Regions from separate parts of the Burkholderia sp. Ac-20353 genome, predicted to be linked through region 2. Evidence: riboswitches for the same ligand, from Rfam matches in the RefSeq annotation. Region 2 holds a riboswitch; the other holds the start of a gene.

Region 1 (3,406 bases), on a different contig from region 2:
TAGGCAATCGTATCGAGACCGCGCAACTCGTTCATCACGAGTTCGCCGAGCTTCTCGCTACGGACTTCGCGCTCGCCTGTCGCGAGCAGCTGATATTCGATGCGGGCGACCGCCGCATCGATCGCGTCAGCCGCAACCGGCCGCTTGCGCAGCGCGAGTTGCATGCTGGCGACGATCTTGCGACGGTCGAACTCGGTGCGGCTGCCGTCCTTCTTCACGACGGCCGGCAACGCCAGCTCGACCCGCTCGTACGTCGTGAAACGCTTGTCGCAGGCCGAGCAGCGACGACGCCGGCGAATCGCGGCGCCGTCTTCGGACACGCGCGAATCCACCACCTGCGTGTCGTCGCTCCGGCAGAACGGGCAGCGCATGAGCGATCAGCGATAGACCGGGAAACGCTTGGTCAGCTCGGACACTTGCGCGCGCACGCGCTCGATCGTCGCCGCATCTTCCGGCGCCTCGAGCACATCGGCGATCAGGTTGCCGACCAGCTCGGCTTCGGCCGTGCCGAAACCGCGCGTCGTCATCGCCGGCGAGCCGAGACGCACGCCGCTCGTCACGAACGGCTTTTCCGGATCGTTCGGGATCGCGTTCTTGTTGACCGTGATGTGTGCGGCGCCGAGCGCGGCTTCCGCTGCCTTGCCGGTGATGTTCTTCGCACGCAGGTCGACCAGCATCACGTGGCTTTCGGTGCGGCCCGACACGATGCGCAGGCCACGCTTGACCAGCGTTTCCGCCAGCACGCGCGCGTTGTCGACCACCTTCTGCTGGTATGCCTTGAATTCCGGCGACAGCGCTTCCTTGAACGCGACGGCCTTCGCGGCGATCACGTGCATCAGCGGACCGCCCTGGATGCCCGGGAAGATCGCCGAGTTGATCTGCTTCTCGTACTCGGCCTTCATCAGGATCACGCCGCCGCGCGGGCCGCGCAGGCTCTTGTGCGTGGTGGTCGTGACGAAATCGGCGTGCGGCACCGGGTTCGGGTAGACGCCCGCGGCGATCAGGCCCGCGTAGTGCGCCATGTCGACCATCAGGTACGCACCGACCGACTTCGCGATCTTCGCGAGACGCTCGAAATCGATCTTCAGCGCGAACGCCGATGCGCCTGCGACGATCAGCTTCGGCTTGTGTTCCTGCGCGAGTTGCTCGGCGGCTTCGTAGTCGATGTCTTCGTTCGCGTCGAGGCCGTAGCTGACGACGTTGAACCACTTGCCCGACATGTTCACGGGCGAGCCGTGCGTCAGGTGGCCGCCGTGCGCGAGGCTCATGCCCATGATCGTGTCGCCCGGCTTCAGCATCGCGAAGAACACGCCCTGGTTCGCTTGCGAACCCGAGTTCGGCTGGACGTTCGCGGCTTCGGCGCCGAACAGTTCCTTCACGCGGTCGATCGCGAGCTGCTCGACGATGTCGACGTATTCGCAGCCGCCGTAGTAGCGCTTGCCCGGATACCCTTCGGCGTACTTGTTCGTGAGCTGCGAACCCTGCGCGGCCATGACAGCCGGGCTCGTGTAGTTTTCCGAGGCGATCAGCTCGATGTGATCTTCCTGGCGGCGGTTTTCCTGCTCGATCGCTGCAAAGACTTCGGGATCGACGTTCGCGATGGTGCTTTGGGCTCTGTCAAACATACGGTTTCCGTTAAGTGTGTACAGGTTGACCGGGGTGGCCGAGTACACTGCGCTGCTGGCGGCACCAGCTCGACGTGGCGGAAGAATCCGTATGACGCGAGACAGGGACAGCCACCGGCGATGTACGCGACGGCACACAACGGCTGCCCAGGCGAACGGCAAAAACGGCGCCCTGCGCTTCACGGTGGGATGCTCCACCTTGAACCCGAGGGTTCTATCGCCAGTCACGCAGGGGTGATGAGCGCGTTAGTTTATTGGATGCGTCATGAATAGGCAACCGCGCGGCCGCCGGCCAAACAATCAGGGACAGGCTCCTTGCGCCCGTGGCGGATACGTTTCGCCGCCTTGCCGCGGTGCGGCAATCTCAGTACGCTTGCAGGTTCCCCATCCGCTATTTTTCCGACCAGGAGCAGCAATGATCGTGTTCGTCACAGGCGCGTCCGCCGGCTTCGGCGCCGCCATCGCCCGTGCCTTCGTCAAGGGCGGCCACCGCGTCGTCGCGACCGCACGCCGCAAGGATCGTCTCGATGCGCTCGCAGCCGAACTCGGCGACGCGCTGCTGCCGCTCGAGCTCGACGTGCGCGACCGCGCCGCGGTGGCCGCGGTGCCGGCGGCGCTTCCCGCCGAGTTCGCGGCGCTCGACGTGCTCGTCAACAACGCGGGCCTCGCGCTCGGCGTCGAGCCGGCCCACAAGGCCAGCCTCGACGAATGGCAGACGATGATCGACACGAACTGCTCGGGTCTCGTGACGGTCACGCACACTTTGCTGCCCGGCATGATCGAACGCGGCCGCGGCCACATCTTCAATCTCGGCTCGGTCGCGGGTTCCTATCCGTATGCGGGCGGCAATGTCTACGGCGCGACGAAGGCTTTTGTCCGACAATTCAGCCTGAACCTGCGCGCCGACCTGCTCGGCACGCCACTGCGCGTCACCGACATCGAGCCGGGTCTCTGCGGCGGCACCGAATTCTCGAATGTCCGCTACCGCGGCGACGACGCCAAGGCGGCCAGCGTCTACACGAACGTCCAGCCACTGCTGCCCGAGGACATCGCCGACACGATCTACTGGATCGCGACTCGCCCCGCGCACGTCAACATCAACACGATCGAGATGATGCCGATCGCGCAGGCGCCCGGCGGCCCCACGGTTTACCGCGGCTGAACCCGCGCGGGCCGGCCGCGGGACGACCGCCGGCTGGCCCGCCACTACTACATTCCGTTACGAATCGGTAACAAATCCCGTTACCCGCTTCCGGTAAAATGCGCGCCATGACTCAGCCTACCCGCCCTCCGGAAGCGCCTTCCGGCTTTACCTGGCCGGTGCGCGTGTATTACGAGGATACCGACGCAGGCGGCATCGTCTTCTATGCCAACTACCTGAAGTTCTTCGAGCGCGCCCGCACCGAATGGCTGCGCGCCTGCGGCATCGACCAGAGGCAGCTCGCCGACGAAACGGGAGCGCTCTTCATCGTCCGCAGCACCGCGCTCGACTATCGCGCGCCGGCGCGGCTCGACGATGCGCTGGCGATCACGAGCCGGCCCGGGCGAATCGGCCGCGCGTCGGTGGAATTCACACAGGAGGCATGGCGCGGCGATACGCTGCTCGTCGCCGGGCACATCCGCATCGGCTGCGTCGACCGCACCGGCATCCGGCCCGCGGCGATCCCGCCGGCCGTGCTCGACGCGCTGCAACGCGGGCCCGTCAACGACGCCGGGCAGACGATGTTGTCAACGAGGCTCGCGTGAGCCCCGTTTAGACGATGCCTATGAACTCGCCTTCC
Region 2 (3,406 bases):
GGGACGGGAAATGTCCCGATGCGGTGGCAACATGACGTGATCCTTTTCCACGGAGACACGCCATGCCACGCATGATCGAGCATATCGACGCAATCGCGCGCCGCAACGCACGCGATACGCTTTACGTCACGTTCTTCGACGACCCGGCGGGCGAGCGTTCGCCGTACCACTGGCAGGACCATCCGGCACGAGCGGCGCTCGTCGCATGGCTCGACGCGCGCGGCATCGCGTGGACGGAGTGCGGCGAGGTGGCGGACGAGCGCGTGATGCGAAGCTATCGCGGATCGATCTACATCGACCTGCCGTTCGACCGCGACGACGCGACCTACCGCGCGCTCGAAGCGTTTCTCGAATATCCGGACGGTTCGCTGCGTTTCCCGCATATCTGTTTCAACGTGATCGGCCTCGACTACGCACGCAAGAACGCTCACCACGACGAGCCCGGGTTCTGGGATCGCTGGGCCGACAATTTCTGAACGGGGGCACGACCTTGAACGACCAACACGATATCCGCCGCGCGGCGGACTGGATCGCCAACGCGGACGGCATCGTCATCGCGGCGGGCGCAGGCATGAGCGTCGATTCCGGGCTGCCGGACTTTCGTGGCACGGGCGGGCTCTGGACTTCGCTTCTGCCTGCCGGAATGAGCGAGCGCGACGTCGGCTCGCTGACCCAGGGCGACTGCTTCGTCGACAGACCCGTCGACGCGTGGCGATTCTACGGGCGCGCGCTTCAGGTATGCCGGCACGCGAGCCCTCATGCCGGTTACGCGATGCTGCGGTGTTGGGCACAGCGCGCGCGTGACGGCGCGTTCGTGTTCACGAGCAACGTCGACGGCCATTTCCAGTCGGCCGGCTTCGACGAGGACAGGGTGCTCGAATGCCACGGCACGATCAACGTCATGCAATGCGGCGAACCGTGCGGCGACACGATCTGGTCAACTGGCAACACGATGGATGACGTCGACGTCGATACGCTCGATGCATCCGGTTTGCCGCGCTGCCACGGATGCGGAGGGCTCGCGCGACCGAACTTCCTGATGTTCGATGATCAGCGCTGGATCGGCACGCGAACGTCGCGCCAATGGGCGCGCATGCAGGATTGGCTCGGTTCGGTCGCGCGGCCGGTCGTGATCGAAGTAGGTGCCGGGACCGCCGTGCCAAGTGTGCGGATGTTCGCCGAATCCGTGCGCGGGCCGCTGATCCGCATCAATCTCGATGCCGGCGATGTCGCGGTCGATCGTGTCGGGGTCGGCATTCGGGGGCGGGCGCTCGCGGTGCTGAGCGCGATCGACGACGCGATGCGGGCCGTGTGATCGATCGCCGTGAGCGGGATCCCATACGTGGCCGTGGGCGTCGCGGAAACAGAAGACGTGCTAGGATCTCTGCACTCATGTGACTGGCGCATACAGATAGGGCACTATCGGGGAGCGTGAGGTTGTTGGCCGCCGCGCGCCTGGGCATTACCTGCTACCTTTGGAGATGGGTCATGCCTGATTTCACGCAATTGCTCATGTTCGCTCTTGTGGCGTTGGGGATGGTGATAACGCCGGGGCCGAACATGATTTATCTGATTTCCCGCTCAATTTGCCAAGGTAGACGCGCGGGCCTCATTTCGTTGGGAGGCGTTGCGCTGGGCTTTGTGTTCTATATGCTCTGTGCGGCATTCGGAATCACGGCTTTCGTATTTGCGGTACCTTACGCGTACGACACGCTTCGCTTTGGCGGTGCTTTGTACCTTCTGTATCTTGCCTGGCAAGCGGTCAAACCGGGCGGACGGTCCGCGTTTGCAGTGCGCGACCTACCGGTCGATACGCCAACGAAGCTCTTTGGCATGGGTTTTGTCACTAACCTGGCGAATCCCAAGATCGCCGTCATGTATCTGTCTCTGCTTCCCCAGTTTATTACGCCAGGACACGGCAGTGTCCTTACCCAATCGCTGGCGCTCGGCAGCGTTCAGATTTCGATCAGCCTCGCGGTGAATGCACTGATCGTCGTGACAGCCGGATCGATATCTATCTTCCTGTCAGGACGCCCGTCGTGGCTGTCGGTGCAGCGCTGGCTGATGGGCGGCGTTCTGACAGGTCTGGCGGTCCGGATGGCGTGCGAATCCAGGAAATAGCAACGACTCGCTCTAGCGCGTCCCGCACATCATCTACCGATGCCCCAGCCAAGCTACAAGACGGAAAGCTATTGGAAGCAGTACCAATCGTTTTTTCCCGCACATGCGCGAGTAACCGCCGCCAACGGCCCTAATGAAGAGCGGCTCCCCTGGAAAGGAGCATCGATCCATGTTGATCGATTTCCCTGCGCTGCATCGCCGCTGACGGTGATCGTCGTGCATGGAGGCGGAGGGTATGGCCGGCTGTTCGCGCCGATTGGCAAGTTGCTGCACGGCGCCGGCTACGAGGTAGTCGCTCCGGATCTACCGGGATATGGATTGAGTCAGGCGCCTGCTTCACTGGTTACTTACGAGGCGTGGACCGACTTGCTATGCGATCTGGCATCCATCGAATACCGGAACACTGGGCGGCGCGTCGTGTTGTGCGGCGGAAGCCTTGGTGGCTATCTGGCTTACCTGTGCGCTGCGCGAATGGGTGACGGTCCGATTGCTGGCGTGATCGCCACAACCCTTGCGGATCCGCGCTCGTCGCTGGTGAAACGACAGTTTGCCCGCAACGCGCTGGTGCGCCACGTCATGATGCCCCTGTTGCCCTTCTGCACCCCTCTGATCGGCAGACTGAGACTGCCCGTGAAGTGGTTTACCAAAATGGGCGCGATGTCGAACGATCCATCGCTAAACCGGCTCGTTGCCGAGGATCCTAATGGCGGCGGCGTACGTGTGCCAGTCAATTTCATGCAGTCGATTTTCGCCGTGCGGCCGGACATTGAGCCCGAGGACTTCGACCACTGTCCTGTCCTGCTGGCACACCCCGAAAACGACCGCTGGACGAATTTCGAATCGAGCCGGCAGTTCTTCGACCGCATCAAGGGCGAGAAGAGATTGGTGATGCTGGAAAACTGCGGTCACTTTCCGGTGGAGGAGCCTGGCATCGCACAACTGGAGCAGGCTTCGATCCGATTCCTGCGGGAGATTGCCGGCAACCGATCACGCTCGTGACAGCGTGACATTGGTTCGTTGTAACGGTCAGCGACGTACTCCCGCGATGATGAATCCGGGCAACTTGCCAGTCAGGTAGGGGCGCTCGCGTCAAAATTCTGCAGGAGCCGGTACCCGTCAGCCCAGTCATCCAGTTGGCTGGCGGCATTCAAATGTCCGCGTGCTCCGACGTCGAGAAATTCGCTACCCCATGTACTGGCACAGGACTGTGCATAACCGATTGCCGCATAGGGATCGTCGTTGCTCGCAACCACGATACTGGGAAATGGCAATCCTGCTGACGGTA

What was found. A riboswitch is a leader RNA that binds a small molecule or an ion and turns the genes downstream of it on or off. The one in region 2 is predicted to bind ZMP and ZTP.
Region 1: it holds a riboswitch for ZMP and ZTP, as region 2 does, so the genes downstream of both, glyA (serine hydroxymethyltransferase) here and G3N94_RS06130 (LysE family translocator) in region 2, are expected to answer to the same signal.

The regions. Positions count from the first base shown of each region.
Region 1 covers NZ_JAAGPL010000031.1:38,556-41,961, forward strand. The annotation lists gene nrdR (transcriptional regulator NrdR) at 1-371, opposite strand, end outside; gene glyA (serine hydroxymethyltransferase) at 378-1,625, opposite strand; ZMP/ZTP riboswitch at 1,764-1,863, opposite strand; gene G3N94_RS12780 (SDR family NAD(P)-dependent oxidoreductase) at 2,041-2,787, shown strand; gene ybgC (tol-pal system-associated acyl-CoA thioesterase) at 2,886-3,371, shown strand.
Region 2 covers NZ_JAAGPL010000012.1:104,423-107,828, reverse strand. The annotation lists gene G3N94_RS06140 (hypothetical protein) at 63-476, shown strand; gene G3N94_RS06135 (Sir2 family NAD-dependent protein deacetylase) at 491-1,315, shown strand; ZMP/ZTP riboswitch at 1,385-1,468, shown strand; gene G3N94_RS06130 (LysE family translocator) at 1,489-2,121, shown strand; gene G3N94_RS06125 (alpha/beta hydrolase) at 2,161-3,120, shown strand; gene G3N94_RS06120 (alpha/beta hydrolase) at 3,192-3,406, opposite strand, start outside.